Regions from separate parts of the Rhizobium viscosum genome, predicted to be linked through region 1. Evidence: riboswitches for the same ligand, from Rfam matches in the RefSeq annotation. Region 1 holds a riboswitch; each other region holds the start of a gene.

Region 1 (5,822 bases):
AGCGCATCGGTGCGGATCGGCTGCAGATCGCACCGTCCTGCTCGCTGCTGCATGTGCCGATCGATCTGGATCTGGAAACCGGGTTGGATGAGGAGCTGACGTCGTGGCTTGCTTTCGCCACCCAGAAACTTGATGAACTCTCTGCACTCGGCAGTCCCGGCGGGGCTTCTCAAGCGATTGCTGCAGCCTCTGAGGCTGTGACCTCTCGCGCAGCTTCGCCACGTGTGCACGATCTCAAAGTCAGGCAGCGGGTCGCGGCAATCGATGAGACGATGATGACGCGGAGCAGCGGTTTTGCCGAGAGGACCGGCCTGCAGGAGCGCAAGCTTCGCCTGCCGCTCTTCCCGACGACGACGATCGGCTCCTTCCCGCAGACATCAGATGTTCGAAAGTCCCGCTCCGCTTTCACCAAGGGGACGATCAGCGAGGCGGATTATGATGCCTTTTTGAAAAAAGAGACTGAAGCGGCAATCCGCTGGCAGGAGGAAATCGGCTTGGACGTACTCGTCCATGGCGAATTCGAACGCAATGACATGGTGCAGTATTTCGGCGAGCAGCTTTCCGGCTTCGCCTTCACGCAGCATGCCTGGGTGCAGAGCTATGGCTCCCGTTATGTGCGCCCGCCTATCATCTTCGGCGACGTCTCCCGGCCGAAGCCGATGACGGTCGAGTGGTGGTGCTATGCGCAGTCGCTGACAGAGAAGCCGGTCAAGGGCATGCTGACCGGACCGGTGACGATCCTGAACTGGTCCTTCGTCCGCGACGATCTTTCCCGTGCCGATGTCAGCCGGCAGATCGCGTTGGCGATCCGCGACGAGGTGCTCGATCTCGAAAAGGCCGGTGCGGCGATGATCCAGATCGACGAAGCTGCCCTTCGAGAAGGCCTACCGCTGCGCAAGGCCGACTGGAAGACCTATCTGGACTGGGCGGTCGAGAGTTTTCGCCTGTGCGCCTCCGGCGTGGCGGACGAAACGCAGATCCATACGCATATGTGCTATTCGGAGTTCAACCAGATCATCGATGCCATTGCCGCAATGGATGCCGACGTGATCTCGATCGAGACGTCACGCTCCAAGATGGAACTGCTGGAAGCCTTCCGCAGCTATAAATATCCGAACGAGATCGGCCCAGGTATCTACGACATCCATTCGCCGCGCGTTCCCGACGTTGAGGAAATGACGGAGCTTCTAACACTGGCGCGCCAGCGTCTGACGGACGGGCAGCTCTGGATCAATCCGGATTGCGGGTTGAAAACGCGCAAGTGGGAAGAGGTTCGTCCGGCGCTCGTCAACATGGTTGCCGCCGCCAAGGCGCTTCGGTCAATCGGGCCGATTCGGCGATAGGAGAAGTGGAGAGCTGACAAGACGTCGGCTCTCCTTAATCCCCAATGACATCGGATGGACCTTGATTAATCCGCCGTTAACCATGATCGGACCTTTATCTAGTGCCTCACGCTACGGAAGGCACTACAAGTCGTTGATCGACCCGGCTCATTGAGCTACTATATATAGCGTTCGAGGTTTCCCTGATTCGCAAGGATTAGGGGCTAAGATGGGAATACGGTGCGTTTCGTCATGACGGCGCGACAAGGCCGGAGCTGCCCCCGCAACTGTAAGCGGTGAGCAACTGTCCGATTTCAGGTCACTGAGGCATGACGCTTTGGGAAGGCTGGGGGCAGGGTGCTTCGACCCGCGAGCCAGGAGACCTGCCTTGAACTAGATGTCCACGGGCGGGGTGTCCGGAAGGTCGCGTCTATGCAGGAGGAAAAAATCCGAGCCTGTTGCGCTGCCCCGAACGTCCGCTGAACACTTCGGGGTTGAAGTCATGTCGAAAGCATCAAAACCGCCGCCCGTGCAGGTCCTGCAGGGAAGAGTGTTCGGCGCCTAAAGCGCCAACTTTGTCAGATCAATATCAAGCGTTGCCTCGGACGCCGCAAGGCGCCCGATCCCAGTATTGCGTCCGGAATCCATCGGTATCACGAGGAACATGATGAGCGTTACCGTTTACAGCAAGCCTGCCTGCGTTCAGTGCACCGCCACCTACCGCGCCCTCGACCGTCTGGGCGTAGACTATGAAATCATCGATATCTCCGAGGATGCCGACGCGCTCGATCGCGTGCGCGGCATGGGCTACATGCAGGTTCCGGTCGTCGTTGCCGGCGAGAACCACTGGGCGGGCTTCCGCCCTGATATGATCAGCGCGCTCTCCTGATCGGAGAAGAGCGATGGGCCTGATCGTCTACTATTCCAGCCGGTCCGAGAATACCCATCGTTTCGTCGAGAAGCTGGGACTGCGCGCGGCGCGCATTCCCCTCGGCGCTGAAGACATCGACATTCGCGAACCCTATGTGCTGATCTCGCCCACCTATTGCGGGGACGGGGGAAAAGGGGCCGTGCCCAAGCAGGTGATCCGTTTCCTCAACGATGCGGAAAACCGCTCCAACATCCGCGGCGTGATTGCTGCGGGCAACAGCAATTTCGGCGAGACCTACGGGCTTGCCGGCGACGTGATCTCGCAGAAGTGCCAGGTGCCGTACCTCTACCGGTTTGAGCTTCTGGGAACTGCCGAGGATGTCGCCAATGTCAAAGACGGGATGGGACGATTTTGGACACGGGAACAAATCTGACGCGGGATGCGGGCGCAAAACCGCTAAAGGCCGTGGAAGCGCTGGACTATCACGCGCTGAACGCGATGCTGAACCTCTATGACGATGAGGGCAAGATCCAGCTCGACAAGGACCGCATGGCGGCCAAGCAGTATTTCCTGCAGCATGTGAACCAGAACACGGTGTTCTTCCATAACCTTCGGGAGAAGCTCGATTATCTGGTGACCGAAGGTTATTACGAGCAGGAAGTTCTCGACCAATATTCCTTCAATTTCGTCCGCGACCTGTTCGACCAGGCCTATGCCAAGAAGTTCCGTTTTCCGACCTTTCTCGGCGCCTTCAAATATTACACCAGCTATACGCTGAAGACTTTCGACGGAAAGCGCTATCTCGAGCGCTACGAAGATCGCATCTGCATGGTGGCGCTGGCACTTGCCGAGGGCAATGAGCAGCTTGCCCGCGATCTGATGGAAGAGATCATCGCCGGCCGTTTCCAGCCGGCAACGCCGACCTTCCTCAATGCCGGCAAGAAGCAGCGCGGCGAGCTCGTCTCCTGCTTCCTGCTGCGCGTCGAAGACAATATGGAATCGATCGGCCGCTCCATCAATTCGGCGCTGCAGCTTTCCAAGCGCGGCGGCGGCGTGGCGCTCTCGTTGACCAATATTCGCGAGGCGGGTGCGCCGATCAAGCAGATCGAAAACCAGTCTTCGGGCATCATTCCCGTGATGAAGCTGCTGGAGGACTCATTCTCCTATGCCAACCAGCTTGGCGCGCGGCAGGGCGCGGGCGCCGTCTATCTCAACGCGCATCACCCCGACATCATGCGCTTCCTCGATACCAAGCGAGAAAATGCCGACGAGAAGATCCGCATCAAGACGCTGTCACTCGGCGTCGTTGTGCCCGACATCACTTTCGAGCTCGCCAAGAACAACGAGGATATGTACCTCTTCTCGCCCTATGACGTGGAGCGGGTCTACGGTGTGCCCTTCACCGAAATCTCGGTGACGGAGAAATATCGCGAGATGGTGGCGGATGCCCGTATCACCAAGAAGAAGATCAAGGCGCGCGAATTCTTCCAGGTGATTGCCGAAATCCAGTTCGAGAGTGGTTATCCCTACATCATGTTCGAAGACACGGTGAACCGGGCAAACCCGATCGCCGGGCGTATCAGCATGAGCAACCTCTGCTCGGAAATCCTGCAGGTCAGTGAAGCGAGCGAGTTCAACGACGACCTTTCCTACAAGACGATGGGCAAGGATATTTCCTGCAATCTCGGCTCGCTCAACATTGCGATGGCGATGGATTCATCCGATTTCGGCAAGACGATCGAAACTTCGATCCGTGCGCTGACGGCCGTGTCCGACATGAGCCATATCTCCTCGGTGCCGTCGATCGAAAAGGGCAATGACGACAGCCACGCGATCGGCTTGGGACAGATGAACCTGCACGGATACCTCGCCCGCGAGCGCATCCACTACGGTTCGGAAGAGGGCGTCGATTTCACCAATATCTATTTCTACACGGTGACCTATCATGCGCTGCGTGCTTCTAATCGTCTGGCAGTCGAGCGCGGCGCGAGCTTCAAGGGTTTCGAGAATTCGAAATATGCCTCGGGCGAATATTTCGACAAATATACCGGGCAGGAATGGAAGCCGGCGACCGCAAAGGTGCAGTCGCTGTTCGACGATGCCGGCATTCATATTCCGACGCAGGAAGACTGGCTCGAGCTGAAGAAGGCGGTCATGGCCTCCGGCCTCTATAACCAGAACCTGCAGGCTGTGCCGCCCACGGGCTCGATCTCCTATATCAACCACTCGACCTCCTCGATCCATCCGATCGTCTCGAAGATCGAGATCCGCAAGGAGGGCAAGATCGGCCGCGTCTATTATCCGGCGCCGTTCATGACCAACGACAATCTCGACTATTACGAGGACGCCTACGAGATCGGCGCTGAGAAGATCATCGACACCTATGCGGCAGCTACCCAGCATGTCGATCAAGGTCTGTCGCTGACGCTGTTCTTCCGCGATACGGCAACGACGCGCGATATCAACCGTGCCCAGATCTATGCCTGGAAGAAAGGCATCAAGACCATCTACTATATCCGGCTTCGCCAGATGGCGCTGTCCGGCACTGAGGTGCAGGGCTGCGTGTCTTGTACGCTTTGATTTTGGGCTGCTGGCCGAGAGTTTCGAGCTTGTAGCCCCCTCATCCGCCTGCCGGCACCTTCTCCCCCATGGGGAGAAGAGACAAGCCGATTGCACGGCGCTCACCTCTCCCCAGCGGGGAGAGGGCAGGGTGAGGGGGCTCCGCACTCCGTTAGAATTTGTGGAAGAAAGACCACCCAATGAACATATCCATCAAACCGGTCAGCCGCGTACGCGCCATCAACTGGAACCGTATCGAGGACGACAAGGATCTCGAGGTCTGGAACCGTCTGACCGGCAATTTCTGGCTGCCGGAAAAGGTGCCGCTGTCGAACGACATTCCTTCGTGGGGAACGCTGACGCCGGCCGAGCAGCAGCTGACGATCCGCGTCTTCACAGGGCTGACGCTGCTCGACACGATCCAGAACGGTGTGGGCTCCGTGAAGCTGATGGCGGATGCGGTCACCCCGCATGAGGAAGCAGTGCTTTCCAACATCTCCTTCATGGAAGCGGTGCATGCGCGCTCCTATTCCTCGATCTTCTCCACGCTTTGCCTGACGCCCGATGTCGACGATGCCTATCGCTGGTCGGAGGAGAACGAATTCCTGCAGAAGAAGTCGGCGCTGATCATGGAGCACTATGCTTCGGCCGATCCCCTGAAGAAGAAAGTCGCAAGCGTCTTCCTGGAGAGTTTCCTCTTCTATTCCGGCTTCTATCTGCCGATGTACTGGTCGAGCCGCGCCAAGCTTACCAACACAGCCGACATGATCCGCCTCATTATCAGAGACGAAGCCGTGCACGGCTATTATATCGGCTACAAGTTCCAGCGCGGACTTGAAAAGCTCTCTGAAGAGCGCCGCCAGGAGATCAAGGATTTCGCCTTCGACCTGCTGCTCGAACTCTATGACAACGAAGCGAAATATACCGAAGCGCTCTATGACGGCGTCGGGCTGACCGAGGACGTCAAGAAGTTCCTGCATTACAATGCCAACAAGGCGCTGATGAACCTCGGTTACGAGGCGCTGTTTCCGGCCGAAGCCTGCAAGGTCAATCCGGCGATCCTGTCTGCG
Region 2 (5,822 bases), 1.2 Mb from region 1:
ACGCCTCGTAATATTCATCGACCAGCGCCTCCAGATCCTTGAGCGGCCCGTAGCTCTCGGCCCGCGTCAAAGGCGGCGTCAGATGATCGATGATGACGGCGGCAGTGCGGCGCTTGGCCTGCGTGCCCTCGCCTGGATCGTTGACGATAAAGGGATAGAGATGCGGCAGCGGCCCGAGGATCGCTTCGGGATAACAGGCTTCCGACAGCGCCAGCGCCTTGCCCGGCAGCCATTCCAGATTGCCGTGCTTGCCCATGTGGATCACTGCCTGCGCGCCGAATTCCTCGCGCAGGAAAGCGTAGAAGGCGAGATAGCCGTGCGGCGGCACGAGATCGGGCGAGTGATAACTTTCCTTCGGATCGATATTATAGCCGCGTGCCGGCTGAATACCGATCAGCAACTCGCCGAACCGGGCGAAAGGCAGCGCGAAAGCGCCACCGCGGACATAGGGATCGGCCTCCGGCGCACCCCAGCGCGCGCTGACTTCATCCTGAATCTGAGCAGGAAGAGATTCCAGGAAATCCTTATATCGATTCAGGGAAAGCGTCTCGCGCACGACCTTGCCATCGAAGCCGGAATTGGTCGGCCCCGCCATCAGGTGCCGCATCAGCACATCGCCATCATCAGGGATATCGGCGACCGGATAACCGGCCTTCTCCATCGCCCGCATCACCTCGATCGTGCCGGCCGGCGTATCGAGGCCGACGCCATTGCCGAGCCGTCCGTCACGGTTCGGATAATTCGCCATGACGAGCGCAACCCGCCTGTTCGCCGCCGGCATCTGCCGCAGCCGCGCCCAGTTGACGGCAAGCGATGCCACATAGGCCATGCGCCCGGCATCCGGCTCGCTGGAGACGATATTGGCCTCGACCGCGGCATCATAGCGGGCGGCAGCCTTGAAGGAGACGGCGCGCGACAGCACCCTGCCATCCACCTCCGGCAACGCGACATTCATGCCGAGATCGCGGGCCGAGAGCCCCTGCGACGAGGCGGCCCAGGCCTCCCGCGACGAAGCGGAAAAGATGGCCTGCAGTACGATCGCGTCATTCGTTTCCAGCACGGTCGGCTCGCGATCGGCGCCGGGTGCAGAGACGGCAAAGCCTGTCGTGTTGATGACGACGTCGGGTTTGAGATCGGCGAAAATGGTTTCAAGGATGCCCTTGGAGACGGGATCCTTGAGGCTGTAGGCGAAGACCGGCAATGGGCGTAGGCCTTGCGCCTGCAAAGCTTCGATCAAGGCTTCGACGGGGCGGGTTTCGCCGCTCTGCACCAGGGCACGGTAGAAGGCGATGGCGACAGTTGGGCGGACGGTTGCACCCTCGGCCGTCGAGTGTGCAATACCCCCCTCTGTCCTGCCGGACATCTCCCCCACAAGGGGGGAGATTGAATCGCCGCGAGCTTCTCCCCAAACAACAGATGTAGAGCGGTGGTCTTGCCGCTTGTCGATCTCCCCCCTTGTGGGGGAGATGTCCGGCAGGACAGAGGGGGGTGCTACATCCTCAACAGCCGAAGAGGGCGAAGCGGAGATAAGCCGCCGCCACTCATCAACGCCAACCAGCCCCCGCCCCGGCCACCAGATCCCCGCCTTCATCAGCGGTGCAGCCGGCGCTGGCTTCTCCTCGCCCGAGAGCATCGCCGCCGCATAGGCCAGAAAACCCCGCGCATTCGCGTCGCCGCCCTCGATCAGATACGCCCACAGCGCATTCAGATCCTCCAGCGCCACATTCGAAAACGGCGTCAGCCCCGCATCCGGTTTGGAATCCCCCGGCAGCACCGCAATCAGCACACCATTCCGCGCTGCAACTGCATGCAGCGCCTCCAGCACATAGTGGAAATAGCTCGCCCCGCCGAGCGCCCGCACGATGATCAGCTTCGCATGCCGCGCCGTGCGTTCGACGTATGTATCGACCGACATCGGATGCTTCAGGCTCATCAGGCTGGCAAGCCGCAGCGAATACCCCATCGCCCCGCCGGCATGAGCCGCGGCAATCGCCGCAAGCTCGGTATCGGCGGCCGACAGGAACAGGATATCGCCCGGCGACTGGCCGAGGTCGATCGCCTCGTCGCCATCGCTGATCGTTCCCTGTTGAGCGAGAAGCAGATGCATTGTTTACCTCAGACGAGCGCTTCGATCGCCTTGCGCACCGCGTCCTGATCCATCTCGTGCAGGCCGATGACGACGAGGCGCGTGCTGCGCGCTTCACCCGGCGCCCAGGCGCGATCGAAATACTGGTCGATGCGGGCGCCCACGGCCTGCAGCTGCAGGCGCATCGGCTTACCCGAGACATCGATGAAGCCCTTGAGGCGCAGCACATCATGCTCGGCAATAATGCCCTTCAGCTTCTCGACGAATGCGGCCGTATCGGCGATCGCACCGAGCTCGACGACGAAACTGTCGAACTCGTCGTGATCATGCGGCTCGCCGTCCTCATGCTCCAACTCGTGATGGGACTTGCGGTTGCCGATATCGTCCTCCGTGCCGATGCCGAGGCCGAGCAGCACGCTTGCCGGCACCTCGCCGTTCTTCGCTTCGATCATGACAGGCTTGCGGGCGATGCGCGAAGCGACTTCGCTCTTCACGCGGCCGAGGCCGTCAGCATCAATGAGATCGGTCTTGTTGAGCACTATGAGATCGGCACAGGTCAGCTGATCCTCGAAAAGCTCCTCGATCGGGCTTTCATGATCGAGCGATGCATCCTCGACGCGACGCGCATCGACGGCATCGTGGTCATCGGCAAAACGCCCTGCGGCGACAGCGGCGCTGTCGACCACGGTGATGACGCCATCGACGGTGACTTCGCTTCTGATATCCGGCCAATTGAAGGCCGCGACCAGCGGCTGCGGCAGGGCAAGGCCCGAGGTCTCGATGACGATATGGTCGGGGCGCTGATCGCGCTCCAGAAGCTTGGTCATGGTCGGAATGAAATCGTCGGCCACCGTGCAGCAGATGCAGCCATTGGTGAGCTCGATGATGTCATCCTCGGTGCAGTTTTCCGCGCCGCAGCCCTTCAGCACGTCGCCATCCACACCGAGATCGCCAAACTCGTTGATGATGAGTGCGATCTTCTTGCCGCCAGCATTGGTGAGCAGGTTGCGGATCATGGTCGTCTTGCCGGCGCCGAGAAAGCCGGTGATGACGGTTGCGGGAATTTTCTGCTGCATCGAACTAACCCTTCATTTTCAGCGGCAGGCCTGCCGCGATAAAATAGACATCGTCGGCAGTTGCCGCGATCATTTGGTGCAGCCGACCGGCATGGTCGCGAAACTCGCGTGCCATACGGTTCTCAGGCACGATGCCGAGGCCGACTTCATTGGAAACGATGACGAGTCGCGCCTTTGCGTCAGGCAGAAAGGCAGCAAGGGCGGCGGACTGGGCGGCGATATCGCGCCCCTCCATCATCAGATTGGTGAGCCACAGCGTCAGGCAATCGACGAGGATTGCTCTGCCCTCCGCGTCAATGGCGGCAAGGCGCTCGGCGAGATCGAGCGGTTCCTCATGCGTGGCCCAGGATGGGCCGCGATCGGCTCTGTGCTGATTGATGCGCGCCTGCATCTCGTCGTCCCAGGCGCGGCCGGTGGCGATGTAATGGCGCTCGAGGCCGCTTGTGGTGATGAGATTTTCGGCAAAGCGGGATTTGCCGGAACGGGCGCCGCCGAGGATGAGGGTGGTGGTCATGCGCAGACGCCTCTTGCAGCGGAGGGTGTGGTACCCCCCTCTGTCCTGCCGGACATCTCCCCCACAAGGGGGGGAGATCGGCAAGAGGCGAGACCATCGCCTTACATCAATTGTTTGGGGAGATCGTCGCCGCGATTCAATCTCCCCCCTTGTGGGGGAGATGTCCGGCAGGACAGAGGGGGGTACCACATACTCGACGCACGAGGCCAAAAGCACCGCACTGCCGTCGCCACTATATCGCACCACCGGAGGCAGCGCTGAATCAAATCCTTCAGCCAAGACAACCTCCGTGCTGGCAGCGGGCAAAACGCCCAGATTGGGCATTATGCCCGGCACGGACGGCAGGTCTCCTGGCTCGCAGCTAACGGCCCCGACCGGGGCGACCCGTTACGGTCGCCCCTGATCGTGCCAGCGGATCTGCCTCGCCTTCCCGGCTGCATCTCGTGAAAAGGCGGACGATTCGTAGAATTAGAGGCGTCCTGCCCCGGCTGATCACGATGCATTTCCAGTGGCTTTTCCGGCACTTGTCCGCCTTGCCCGCTTGCAGAATGCAAAACCGTCGGCGCGGCGGTTAAAATGCCGGATGGAAGACCCTTACTGCTCTACAGTCGCGGGGTCGGCTGTGATAAAGGCGCCCGGCTTGGGTCCGCCCCGTCACATTCCCTTTTCATCCGGAAGGCGTTAGCCGATCCGGAACCATCCATTATGTGGATTCATGGTTAGGCGCGTGCAACCCCCATGTCAATTGCCGCGCAGCGTCCCGCCCATGTTCATCTCGACTTACACTACCGATATTATCGTCTTTAATCAAAGGCTTACGTCACAAAAACTTTACGGGCCAGTCGGTATTTTGCCGCAATTGCCGCTCATGCGGATGCCGGCTCCGCCCTTGACCCTCATTCCTGCCGCCTAGTTTCCCCATGATGCTCTCCCGAATGGATATTCGCCGCCTCGGCCCTCTTGGCACCGTCTTTGATCCGGGACGCATGCGCGCGCTCATCCGCCACAGCGAAATGGGCATGGTCTTTGCCGGCGCGCTTGTCGGCATCGTATCGGGGCTTGCGGTCACCGCCATGAGCTATGTCTCGGAAGAGATGCACAGCCTGATCTTCGGCATAGACGGCACGACGAGGCTCAGCGCCTCTGAGATCGACAGCAAGTTCCTGCTGATGACCGCCCCGGTTGCCGGCGGCATGCTGCTCGGCCTCTTGATCTTCATCCTCGCCAAATGGCGCAAGAAGCCGATGGTCGACCCGATCGAGGCCAATGCCCTGCATGGCGGCCGCCTGTCGCTGACCGACAGCATCCTCGTCGCCATCCAGAATCTCGTTTCCAACGGTTTCGGCGCATCCGTCGGACTGGAGGCCGGCTATACGCAGCTCGCAGCCGGCATCGCCTCGAAATTCGGCCTGAAGCTTCAGCTGCGCCGCTCCGACATGCGCGTCCTCGTCGGCTGCGGCGCGGCCGGCGCCATCGCCGCCGCCTTCAATGCGCCGCTGACCGGTGCCTTCTATGCCTTCGAGCTGATCATCGGCACCTACACCATCATTTCGCTGACGCCTGTCGTCGTCGCAGCCCTCGTCGCTACCCTGGTCGCCCGACTGCTCTCCGGCAGCGATTTCATCATCGATGTCGGCAGCTTCGGCGCTGTCCAGCCCGCCGACTACGTCCCGGCGATCGCCCTCGGCGCCTTCTGCGCCGGCATCGGCATCCTCATCATGCAGGGCGTCTCCTTCGTCGAGGAACTGGCGCGCAAGAGCTCCATCGCGCTGCCCTTTCGCCCGGCGCTCGGCGGCCTGGTCGTCGGCTTGCTGGCGCTGGTCTCGCCGCAGGTCCTTGCCGCCGGTCACGGCGCGCTGCATCTCAACCTCGCCCATGAGATCACCATTCCCGCGCTGATCGGCCTCTTCCTTCTGAAGTCGGTGGCATCAGCCGTCTCCATCGGCTCCGGCTTCAGGGGCGGCCTGTTCTTCGCATCGCTCTTCATGGGTGCCCTGCTCGGCAAGCTGTTTGCCTATTCCGCCCCCTATTTCGCCGATGCGACGCTGACGCCCGTGATCTATGCCGTGGTCGGCATGAGTTCGCTCGCCGTCGCCGTCATCGGCGGGCCGCTGACCATGACCTTCCTGGCGCTGGAGATTACCGG
Region 3 (5,822 bases), on a different contig from region 1:
CGAAACGGCATTGGCCGTGACCACCTGGAAGCGGACAGAAAAGGGCTGGCATTGCTCGCAAGGGCCGATGGCGCGCATCCCCGAGAGCGAGGAGGCCGACTACCGCGCCTGCCTGCTCGGTTTCCGCGACTATGTGAACAAGAACGGTTTCAAGAATGTCGTGCTCGGCCTCTCCGGCGGCATCGATTCGGCAATCTGCGCGGCGATTGCCGTCGATGCGCTCGGCGAGGAACGGGTGCGCACGGTGATGTTGCCCTACCGCTATACATCGGAAGATTCGTTCAAGGACGCCGCCGATTGCGCCAAAGCGCTTGGCTGCCGCTATGACATCGTTCCGATCGAAGAACCCGTCGCTGGCTTTTCATCCGCACTCTCGAATCTCTTCGAGGGCACAGACAGCGGCATCACTGAGGAAAACCTGCAGAGCCGCGCGCGCGGCGTCATCCTCATGGCGATCTCCAACAAGTTCGGCTCGATGGTGGTTACCACGGGCAACAAGTCGGAAATGTCGGTCGGTTATGCGACGCTCTACGGCGACATGAACGGCGGCTTCAACCCCATCAAGGACCTTTACAAGATGCAGGTCTATGCGCTGTCGCGCTGGCGCAACGAGAATGTGCCGCCGGATGCGCTCGGCCCTTCGGGGATAGTCATTCCGCAGAACATCATCGACAAGGCGCCGTCGGCCGAACTCCGCCCCGATCAGAAGGATCAGGATTCGCTGCCGCCTTATCCTGTTCTGGACGACATCCTCGAATGCCTTGTCGAGCGGGAAATGGGTGTCGAGGAGATCGTGGCGCGCGGCCATGATGTCGAGACGGTCCACCGCATCGAGCATCTGCTCTATCTCGCCGAATACAAGCGCCGCCAGTCGGCGCCGGGCGTGAAGATCACCAAGAAGAATTTTGGCCGCGACCGGCGCTACCCGATCACCAACCGGTTCCGGGATCGCTGAGGCGCCTCAAAAGTCTGGGAGGGATGAATGCGCAGCTCAGTTGAAATCTACAACGTGCGGCGGGGCGAGAGCCGCGTCGTCTGGCAGACGGAGGCGCTGGTGGAGGCGCCGAATTTCTCGCGCGACGGCGCCTATCTGCTGATCAATGGCGACGGGCTGCTCTATCGGCTGCGGCTCGATGGCAGCGATCTCGTCGAGCGGGTCGATACCGGTTTTGCCGTGCATTGCAACAATGACCATGGCATTTCGCCCGATGGCGAGGAGATCGTCATTTCCGACAAGACCGAGTTCGGCAAGTCGGCGATCTACATCCTGCCGATCGAGGGCGGCAAGCCGCGGCTGATCACCAAAAACCTGCCGTCCTACTGGCACGGCTGGTCGCCCGATGGGCGCGAGCTTGCCTATTGCGGCATCCGCAATGATCTCTTCGATATCTACACGATCTCGGTCGACGGCGGCGAGGAGAAGCGGCTGACGCATGGCGAGGGCCGCAATGACGGGCCGGACTGGTCGGCCGACGGGCAGTGGATCTATTTCAATTCCAGCCGCACCGGGCTGATGCAGATCTGGCGCATCCATCCCGATGGCACGGGTCTTGAGCAGGTGACATCGGACAATTACGGCAACTGGTTTGCGCATCCGTCGCCGAACAATGACAAGGTGCTGATCCTTTCCTACGATCCTGACGTCTTCGATCACCCGCGCGATCTCAACGTGCGCCTGCGGATGATGGACATGGATGGCGGCAACCTGACGGAATTGTTCGAACTCTTCGGCGGGCAGGGCACGATCAACGTGCCGAACTGGTCGCCGGATGGCGAGGAATTCGCTTTCGTGCGGTATTTTCCGGTGAAGTCTTAAGAGCGGCGCACCGCCATTTGATGAGTGAGCGGTGGGGAATAGCTTCGGACTGCAACTTAGCGTACGTCTACAGATTAAACACACAACATAATACAGCGCATCCGCGAGATAGGGCCTTGCGTAAAATTCATTTCATAAGAAAATCGATGATCATAATATCTATAATATACTTCGTATCTCTCTACATTTTAGCGAGAATACCGATGTCATATTACAGTATATATGAAGAGATTTCCGACGCTGCCGAATTAAGAGGCCCGTTGCGTGGAATGCTTCTAATCTCCCCGCAAGCTTACCCCTTATTTATATTGTCACTGTTAATGCTCGTCCTGAGAAAAAACGAGCGCGCCCTAAAAGAAGCGATGTGGCTCTGGACAGTGATATTTGTAATTGGTTCGGCGTGGACCGCTCTGTTCATCTACGCAATCGAAAACTCGTAGTTTCCTAAAACCCTCTATAGCAGATTGGGAACGGGCGGCGGGGTTTTCCCGCCGCGCTGAATGCGGCCACTCAGGCAGCGACGGCTGCCTTCCGGCGGTCGCGGACGGCCTTGGCGAGATCTTCGAGTACCTCGACGGACGTATCCCAACCGATGCAGCCATCGGTAATGGACTGGCCATAGACGAGCGGCTTGCCGGGGACGAGATCCTGGCGGCCGGCGACGAGATTGCTCTCGATCATCATGCCCTTGATATGGCTATTGCCGGCGACGATCTGGCCGGCGACGTCGTGGACGACCTTCGGCTGGTTCATCGGATCCTTGCCGCTGTTGGCGTGGCTGGCATCGATCAGCATGCGCGGGTCGACACCCAGCTTGGTTGCCTCGGCGATGACGGCCTGGACGTCGGCAGCTTCATAGTTGGGCCGCTTGCCGCCGCGCAGGATGATGTGGCAGTCCTCGTTGCCACGCGTGGAGGCAATCGCTGCCTGTCCGTCCTTGGTGACAGCCGGGAAATGATGCGGCTGGGAAGCGGCCATGATCGCGTCGAGCGCGACACGCGCGCCGCCATCCGTGCCGTTCTTGAAGCCGATCGGGCAGGAGAGACCCGAGGCGAGCTGGCGGTGGATCTGGCTTTCGGTCGTGCGCGCGCCGATGGCGCCGTAGCTGACGAGATCGGCGATGTACTGCGGCGTGATCGTATCGAGGAATTCGCAGCCGGCCGGCAGGCCCATGGCGTTGATGTCGAGCAGCAGACGGCGGGCGAGGCGCAGGCCTTCCTCGATACGGTAGCTGCCGTCGAGATGCGGGTCGTTCATCAGGCCCTTCCAGCCGACGGTGGTGCGGGGCTTTTCGAAATAGACGCGCATGACTATTTCGAGATCGCCGGACAGGCGTCGTCGCTGCTCGACGAGACGAGACGCATATTCGCGGGCGGCTGCCGGATCATGGATCGAGCAGGGGCCGATGACGACCAGCTGACGGTCGTCTTTACCGGTCAGGATATTGTGGATCGTGTCGCGCGTGCTGGTCACGGTGTGCGTGACCGCGCGGTCACGCGGGATTTCCTTGATAATATCGGCAGGCTTGGTCAGCGGGGTGATCTCGACGATGCGCAGATCATCAATAGTGTCAGTCACGGTATGCTCTCCTGTTTGGTCATACCGTGCGGAACAAAAAAGCCGCCAGGTAGACTAGCGGCTGTTCGGGTTGTCGTCGCGTTAGTTTCGGTTACGCACAGACCCGCATCCGCTGGAAGCAGCGGTACGAATAAAATCGCGATGCGTAAACGGACGAAATCGACATGCCGCCTATGTAGACATGCGAATTGGAATTGTCACGTGGAATCTGTGAGGAAAAATGACAGAGCTGTGAAGTTTTATCGGCTTTCGGCCAGGGCCTCTTCCGGTTCGGTCGCTTCGGCATGTCTGTTCCTGCGGCGTCGGGTCGTCGGCTCCTCACCGGCATTGGTGGGGCGTCGGTTGGATTCGGGTTTCGCTTTAGGACAGCGTTTTCAGCCTGTCCACGAAATGAATGTCGCATGCGGCTTGCGGCCATGCCGTTTCCGCGCCATAGATCGCCCGTCAGGTGCCTGCTGTCACAAGCGGGAGAATCGGGAATCCGGTGCAAGACCGGAACGTGCCCAACGCTGTAAGGCTGACGCTCGCCGTTTAAACTACGCCACTGGCTTTCCGGCCGGGAAGGCAACGGCGAGGCGGATGACGCCAAGTCAGAAGACCGGCCTGGCAAGATAGACCCAACCCGCGCGGACGGCGGGCGGTTGCGTTGTTGGGGATTTGACGATGCGACCCATTGATGATGCCGTTTGCCCGGCATCCAGCTTTTCTGCGGCCGAACGCGAGGCCGTCTATCACGCAATCATGACGCGGCGCGACGTGCGCAGCCAGTTCCTGCCCGATCCCTTGCCGGACGATCTGGTAACACGGCTTTTGACGGCGGCCCATCACGCTCCCTCGGTCGGCTTCATGCAGCCGTGGAATTTCATTCTGGTGAAAAGTGCCGAGGTGAGGGCGCGAGTGCGCGATGCATTCCTCAGGGCGAATGAGGAAGCGGCTCGCATGTTCGATGGCGAGCGGCAGGAAAAGTATCGTTCGCTGAAGCTCGAAGGCATTGTCCAGGCGCCGCTCGGCATCTGCGTGACCTGCGATCCGACCCGCAGCGGCAGCGTGGTGCTGGGGCGCACGCATAATCCGCGCATGGACAGCTATTCCACCGTCTGCGCCATCCAGAACCTGTGGCTCGCGGCCCGCGCCGAAGGCGTCGGCATCGGCTGGGTCAGCATCTTTCGCGAGGGCGACCTCAAGGAGATACTTGGCATTCCCGATCATATCGAAGTCGTCGCCTGGCTCTGCGCCGGCTTCGTCGACCGGCTCTACGAGGAGCCGGAACTGGCGGTCAAAGGCTGGCGGCAGCGGGTGGCGCTGGAAGAGCTGGTCTACCACGACGGCTGGGGACAGGTGGAAGGCGAGGCCGCGCCGGTTTGAGCCGGCGCGCGTGTGTGTCACTCGGCCGGCTGGGTGCTGCAATCCTTGGCGCAGGCCGGTGTCCTCCAATGGCCAAAGGTGAGGAAGCTTGCGGCGGCGAGAAGCCAGACGCCGATGGCGCCATAGAGCATGACACCGCCGAAGCCTGCGACCAGCGCATCATGCACCGTCTCGGCCGGAATGTCTGGCAGGGCAGTGATGTTGCCGGCGGAGATCCGTTCGGCAAGCAGGCGCAGGTCATCGGCATCCATCGCGTTCGGCAAGGCGCTCTTCAGATGGGAGAGCACGCCGCTGAACAGGATGAAGCCCATGACGGCGATGTTGATGGCGAGCGAGATCATCCGGGCGCTCATGTCAATGCCGGAGGCCATGCCAGCGCGATCGCTGGAGACGGCGCCCGTCGTCGTATTGGTGACCGGGGTGTTGGTGAAGCCAAGTCCGATGCCGGCAAGCAGCGCACCGGGCAGCATCGTCAGCCAGCTTGGCGCAGCGGCAGCACTGCCTGACTTCATCAGCAGGAAGCCGAGCCCGATGGTGAAAAGGCCGCCGGGAATGATGATGCCCGGCCGGTAGCGCAGCATAAGCCGTTCGGCCAGCGGCGGCACGACGAGCGTCGGCAGCGTATAGGCAAGCAAGGCGATGCCGGCGGTCACACTGCCATAGCCGAGACCGGCCTCATACCAGATGGGCAGATAGATCATGAAAGGCCAGAAGCTGATATTCATGGCAGCCGAGCCGATGATGGCACCCGAGAAGGCGCGAATGCCAAAGACCGAGACATCGAACATCGGTCGCGGATTCAGCCTTTCGGCAACGACGAAGGCGACGAGGCTTGCGGCGCCAAGTCCGATAGTGCCAAGCGCAGCGGGGCTCGCAAAACCGAGAGCTGGCCCCTGGGTGATGAAGAAGGCAAGGCAGAAGACCGCCAGCGAAAGGGTAGCGATGCCGGCGATATCGAGCCGTCCGGCTGCGGGATCGCGCGATTCCTGAATTCCCGTCAGCGCGAGAGCGACTGTCACGGCCGCCAGTACAGCATGGATGAGGAACACCCATTGCCAACCGG
Region 4 (5,822 bases), 1.3 Mb from region 1:
GTCTCAACCCACCCGATACTGGATATGTGTGCGGCCATGCACGGCCGATCTTTCGATATGGGCGCGCACGCCGAAGACGCGGGCGATCAGATCTTCGGTCAGCACTTCCTCGGGCGTGCCTGCAGCCACGACCTCGCCCTTCTGCAGCACGGCCAGGTGATCGCAGAACATCGCCGCCAGATTGAGATCGTGCAGCGCGATGATGGAGGTGAGGCCGAGTTTTGAAACCAGCGCCAGGATATCGAGCTGGTGCTGGATATCGAGATGGTTGGTCGGCTCGTCGAGCAGGAGTTCGCTTGGGGCCTGGGCGAGGGCTCTGGCGATATGGACGCGCTGGCGTTCGCCGCCGGAGAGCGTCTGCCAGAGCTGACCGGCGCGCTCGCTCATGTCGACGCGGGCGAGTGCTTCCGCAACGGCGGTATCGTCATCGGCTCCCCAGGAGGCAATGAGGCCGCGATGCGGGGTGCGGCCGAGGCGGACGATGTCGCGCACGGTGAGCTGCGTATCCGTCGTCGACTGCTGCTCGACGAAGGCGATGCGGCGGGCGAGTGCTGCACGCGAGAGGCCCGAGACATCGTCGTCGCCGAGGCGGATGATGCCGCTTTTGACCTGCCGCAGGCGGCAGATCAGCCGCAACAGGCTGGATTTGCCGGAGCCGTTTGGGCCGAGCAGGCCGAGCACCTTGCCCTTTTCGACTAATATGCTGACGCCATTGACGATGACGGTGTTGCCGGCCGCGTAACTGACCTTGTCGACGGTGATGCTCATGCGCTTCTCCGCACGCGATAGAGGATGACGGCAAAGGCCGGTGCGCCGAAGAGCGCGGTGACGACGCCGATCGGCAGGATCTGCTGGGGAATGATGATGCGCGAGACAATGTCGGCGCCGACCATGAAGATCGCCCCGCCGAGCGCGCTCGCGGGCAGGAGACGGCCGTGGGAGGGGCCGACGAGGAAGCGGGCGGCATGGGGTATGACGAGGCCGACGAAGCCGATGGAACCGACCATGCTGACCACACCTGCCGTCATCGCCGCTGTCACGCCGAGCAGGGTGAACTGCACGCGGCGCACTGCGATGCCGAGGGAGGCTGCGGCATCCGTGCCGAAGGCGAAGGCATCGAGCGCGCGCACATGCGCAAGGCAGACGACGAAGCCCGTCAGCGCGACCGGCACGGAGAGCCAGACATCCGGCCAGCGCACGCCACTGAGCGACCCCAGGAGCCAGAAGAGTACGCCGCGGGCCTGTTCGGCATTGGCCGAGGTGGTGACGATATAGGAGGTCAGCGCATTGAAGAGCTGCGAGCCCGCCACGCCGCAGAGAATGATGCGCTCGCTGGTGCCGCCGGCACCCGCGGCGAGCAAGCCGACGAGCAGGAAGGCGATCACGGCGCCGATGAAGGCGCCGCCGGAGAGGCTGAGCACACCGTAGCCGAGACCTAATATCATGACGCAGACCGCTCCGGTGGAGGCACCGGCCGAAATGCCGAGCACATAGGGTTCGGCGAGCGGATTGCGCAACAGGGCCTGCAGCACCACGCCGCAGAGCGCCAGCGACGCGCCGGCACTGGCCGCCACCAGCGCGCGGCTGAGGCGGTAATCCCAGACGATGCCCTGATGAACGCGGCTGAGCTCGAATGCCGTGCCGAACAGGCGGTTGGAAACCGCCTTTGCCGTGGTGGCGAGCGGGATCGATATCTCGCCGATCGATACGGCGAGACTGATCATGATACCGAGCAGGAGGAGGGCGGCGATGGCGAGCGCTACCTGCGCCCACCATCGTCTCTGTGGCAAGGCAGCCTGGCTCACTGCGTCAGACCGAAGGACTTGATGCCCTTTGCCAGCACTTCGATGCCGTCGATCGTGCGGATCGTCGGGTTCATCGACTGGGCGTCCATCATGACGAAGCGCTTGTTCCTGACGGCATCGAGCTCTTTCGTGACCGGATCGTTTTCCAGGAAATCCACTTTCACCTTCGGGTCGTCGGCGGCATAGCGGCGCCGGTCCATGGTGGCGATGACGATGACGGCCGGGTTGGCTTGCGAGATCGTTTCCCAGCCGACGAGGGGCCATTCTTCCTCTGTTGTCACGACGTTCTTCGCGCCGAGCGTCTTCAGGATATAGGCAGGCGCGCTGTTCTTGCCGGCGATGAAGGCATCGCCCTTCACCTCCTTGCTGGAGAACCAGAAGACGATCGGCAGGTTCTTTGCCGCAGCACCTGAAACGGAGGCGACGGCCGCGACCTCGCGCTCCCTGAGGTCGGCGATCAGTGCATCGCCGCGGTCTTTCACGTCGAAGATCTCGGAGAGTTCGCCGATTTCCTGATAGATCAGGTCCATCGTGAACAGCTCCTTGCGCACGCCATCGCCACCATCGGTGTTGATCTTGGCGACGCAATCGGCCGGCGCGATATAGGTGTTGATGCCGAGATCGGCGAACTGTTCGCGCTTGCCGACGGAGCCCTGGGCGCCGACATGCCATTCGAATTCGGCAGCAACCAGATCGGGCTCGGCGCCGACGACGGATTCGAAGCTCGGGTCGTTGTCAGCCAGCCGTTTGATCCTGCTGTTGGCCTCTGCATATTGCGGCAGGACCGGGCCGACCCAGACGGCGGTGCCGGCGATCTTGTCGGCAAGGCCGAGCGAGAAGAGCACTTCGGTCATGCCCTGGCCGATCGAAACGACCCTGGCCGGTGCCTTTTCGAAAGTGACCTTCTGGCCGCAATTGCTGAGGGTGAGGGGATATTGGGTGGCTGCGAAGGCGGGGGCTGCAAGGCCGGCCAGCCCGAGCGCGAGGGAAAAGCTCTTCAGAAGCTGTCGCATGGGAAACTCTCGATCAAAAGGAAAAGGGCTAGCGGACGCCGGTGCGCGCAGATGCGTGAGCCAAACGTGGCGGGACGGCTAGCGGCGAGTGGTCCAATCGGGACGGATCGCGTGCGGCAAGCGGCAGGAAATAAGGTCAATCATATCTGCTCCTTGTCCAGGCATCCCCGCCTGGCTGATTGGATTGCGATTGACGGCAGGTCTCCTGGCTCGCGGATGTCAGCTGGTCATCTGCCTTCCCGCGCTTTCGCGCAGTGGCGTGGCCCTGAGGCCGGCGGAGATGATCGCAAGCGATCACTCCGATATGACCAGTTCGCTTGTCATCTTCCGGGATGAATGGCGAACCATGCATTCCAGGATATGACCAGCAATCCGCTTACAGTTGCGGGGGCAGCCACGGTCTTGGTCCCTATTGGGTCGTCCGCACCGTGTTCCCTATTAATCCCCTTGGAGTCTTCCTCGGGGAACCGTCGCCCCGATCTATGACGCCGCCATGGGCGACGTCAAGCGCAGGGAACGCGAAGTGTGGTCTGCCAACAGGCTTAGTGGCTGGCGCCCGAGCCGCCGGCGGCGACAAGCCCGAAGGGTTGGCCTTCGACGGGGATCGTGCGCGTTTGCTTCAGTGTTTCGCTACTGACAAGGCGGATCAGGCTGCGGCGAGGATCGGTGATGGCGATATCATCGCCGGCCACGGCCAGCCGAGGACGCGGATCGCGCCAATGGCCGTCCTTGCTGTAGGGTTCCGTGACGGTTTCCGATCTGACGATCTCGCCCTTCACCGTATCGAGCAGATGCAGCCTGCCATCTTCGGTGAGGATATAGGCATTCTGGAACTTTGCCGGATCGAGCACAAAATCGACGCGCCGTGTCGGAAGGTCGATAACGCGGTAGGGCGCCTCAGTACTGTCGGGGTCAATCAGCACCACCTTGTCCTCCCCGTAATTGCCGAGGAAGAACTGCATGGAGCGGCCGCCGAGCAGGGTGGAGACCTTGCCTTGCGGCAGCGACGCGCCATAAGCGATCATCTCCACCCTGGGGCCTGCAGTGCCGCCCGGGCGGGCAATAAGCACGCCTTCCTCGCAACCGAAGGCAACGAGGCGGGCAGAGGTCGCCTCGCCATGCAGGCCGGTGCAGGGCGTGACATCGCCGATCTGCCGACCATCACGGTCGAGCACCCGCAGACCAAGGCGCGGTGGCAGTTCGCCCTCCTTGACCGGCGCCTGCATGTTCGGCACGGAGACCAGCAGGTGATTGCCCATCGGCACTGCGACGCCATGATGGGCGGCGATGGTATCGACAGCCTTCGGCTCCGGCTTTTCCTGCAGCAGGCTGCTTTCCTTCAGGAGATCGAAGTGGTTGGTGCGATCGTAGAAGATCGCTACGTCATCGCCATGCGTCACCACATGGCCGGGCTTCTCGCCCTTTATCGTCGCGCCGATCAGCTTCGGCGGCGCCACCTCGAGATCGCGATGCTCCCCATGATCGGAAAGGGCAATGCCGGTATCGATGGCGTGAACGACATTCTCTTCGCCCTGGACGGCAAAGACCGTGCGCCCGGTCTCGCTCAGCGACAGGGCGGCATAACCCTTGAGATCGAAGCGGCCGATCTGTCTCCCGCTTGCAAGGTCGATGGCGTGGACGATCGGCAGGCTGTGGTCAGCCACGAAAAGCCGCCAGCTCTCCTGCTGTTCCTCCTCGGCGCCGGAAGCCGATGGCAAGGCGGCGGATGTGAGCGCGGTGGCGACTGCGAATGTAGCGAAGAGGCGCCGGGACATGAAATCTCCTTTAATGTAATAACATTACATTCTCGTTGTTATAAAGTTACGTTTGCCTTGTCCAGTCCTGGCTGCAGGATTTTTGAGAAACCAGAGCCGTACGTTCATTCGGACGCACAAAGGACGCGCTAACTCTTTGAATCTACGAATCGGGCGCTGGCCTGGTCTGATGTTTGGCCGGCTTTTCATCGTGACTGGATGGCGGTGTGCAGGCGCTGATCCCGCCGCACTGTGACGCAGGCCATTGATGTCGATTGCTGAGCCGAGCTCACAAGCCCATCCCGCCCACCTCGTCTAATTCGGATAATCCGCGGACGCTATATTCCTTCGGTGCAGCTTCTGCTGCCCGTCAGCTTAAGGGATAAGCCATTGAGAACATCCGGATTTGCCGCAACCGATGCGAATACGCCGTTGCACCCTTTCTCCTTCGATCGCCGGGAACTGCGTCCAGAGGACGTGGCGATCGATATTCTCTATTGCGGGGTCTGCCATACGGATCTGCACATGGCCCGTAACGACTGGGGCTTTTCGGCCTATCCCGTCGTGCCTGGCCATGAGATCGTCGGGCGCGTGTCTGCAATCGGCAGCGGCGTTTCGCACTTCAGGGTGGGCGACAATGTTGCCGTCGGCACGATTGTGGACAGCTGCATGGAGTGCACCAACTGCCGGCGCAACGAAGAGCAGATGTGCTACAAGCGTGCCACTGTCACCTATAACGGCCAGGACCGGGTGACGGGCGAGACCACCTATGGCGGCTATTCAAACCATATCGTCGTGCGCGAGGAATTCGTGCTCAGCGTGCCTGATGGGCTGGATCTTTCGCGCGTCGGGCCGCTGCTCTGCGCCGGGATTACCACCTATTCGCCGCTGCGCACCTGGAATGTCGGCCCCGGCAGCCGGGTGGGTGTAATCGGGCTCGGCGGGCTCGGGCATCTGGCGGTGAAGTTCGCTTCGGCGCTGGGTGCTGAAGTGACCGTGCTGACGCGCTCGGAAGGCAAGGTCGGCACCGCCCGCGCGCTTGGCGCCGACAAGGTGCTGCTGTCGACGGATGCGAAGGCGATGGAGGCTGCTGCTTTCGCCTTCGACGTGATCATCGATACCGTGCCCTACGAGCACGATCTCGGCCCCTATCTCAACACGCTCGATTCCGACGGCACGCTGGTCATTGCCGGCTCGCTGGTCGATACGCCGAAATTCAGCAACCTGCCGCTGATCATGGGGCGCCGGCG

What was found. Region 1 has a riboswitch for cobalamin ahead of nrdH (glutaredoxin-like protein NrdH). Riboswitches for the same ligand answer to the same signal wherever they lie in the genome.
Region 2: it holds a riboswitch for cobalamin, as region 1 does, so the genes downstream of both, cobU (bifunctional adenosylcobinamide kinase/adenosylcobinamide-phosphate guanylyltransferase) here and nrdH (glutaredoxin-like protein NrdH) in region 1, are expected to answer to the same signal.
Region 3: it holds a riboswitch for cobalamin, as region 1 does, so the genes downstream of both, bluB (5,6-dimethylbenzimidazole synthase) here and nrdH (glutaredoxin-like protein NrdH) in region 1, are expected to answer to the same signal.
Region 4: it holds a riboswitch for cobalamin, as region 1 does, so the genes downstream of both, H4W29_RS18185 (ABC transporter substrate-binding protein) here and nrdH (glutaredoxin-like protein NrdH) in region 1, are expected to answer to the same signal.

What each region holds. Positions count from the first base shown of each region.
Region 1 is NZ_JADBEC010000001.1:2,360,043-2,365,864, forward strand. Features, by position in the region: gene metE (5-methyltetrahydropteroyltriglutamate--homocysteine S-methyltransferase) at 1-1,343, shown strand, start outside; cobalamin riboswitch at 1,501-1,727, shown strand; gene nrdH (glutaredoxin-like protein NrdH) at 1,990-2,211, shown strand; gene nrdI (class Ib ribonucleoside-diphosphate reductase assembly flavoprotein NrdI) at 2,225-2,626, shown strand; gene nrdE (class 1b ribonucleoside-diphosphate reductase subunit alpha) at 2,605-4,773, shown strand; gene nrdF (class 1b ribonucleoside-diphosphate reductase subunit beta) at 4,953-5,822, shown strand, end outside.
Region 2 is NZ_JADBEC010000001.1:3,547,343-3,553,164, reverse strand. Features, by position in the region: gene cobN (cobaltochelatase subunit CobN) at 1-2,107, opposite strand, end outside; gene cobW (cobalamin biosynthesis protein CobW) at 2,116-3,162, opposite strand; gene cobU (bifunctional adenosylcobinamide kinase/adenosylcobinamide-phosphate guanylyltransferase) at 3,167-3,676, opposite strand; cobalamin riboswitch at 4,000-4,392, opposite strand; gene H4W29_RS17395 (chloride channel protein) at 4,600-5,822, shown strand, end outside.
Region 3 is NZ_JADBEC010000003.1:197,842-203,663, forward strand. Features, by position in the region: gene H4W29_RS33030 (NAD+ synthase) at 1-955, shown strand, start outside; gene H4W29_RS33035 (TolB family protein) at 983-1,816, shown strand; gene H4W29_RS33040 (3-deoxy-7-phosphoheptulonate synthase) at 2,327-3,394, opposite strand; cobalamin riboswitch at 3,824-4,015, shown strand; gene bluB (5,6-dimethylbenzimidazole synthase) at 4,058-4,759, shown strand; gene H4W29_RS33050 (MFS transporter) at 4,777-5,822, opposite strand, start outside.
Region 4 is NZ_JADBEC010000001.1:3,700,852-3,706,673, forward strand. Features, by position in the region: gene H4W29_RS18175 (ABC transporter ATP-binding protein) at 4-768, opposite strand; gene H4W29_RS18180 (FecCD family ABC transporter permease) at 765-1,790, opposite strand; gene H4W29_RS18185 (ABC transporter substrate-binding protein) at 1,802-2,818, opposite strand; cobalamin riboswitch at 2,997-3,305, opposite strand; gene H4W29_RS18190 (metallochaperone AztD) at 3,361-4,593, opposite strand; gene H4W29_RS18195 (NAD(P)-dependent alcohol dehydrogenase) at 4,963-5,822, shown strand, end outside.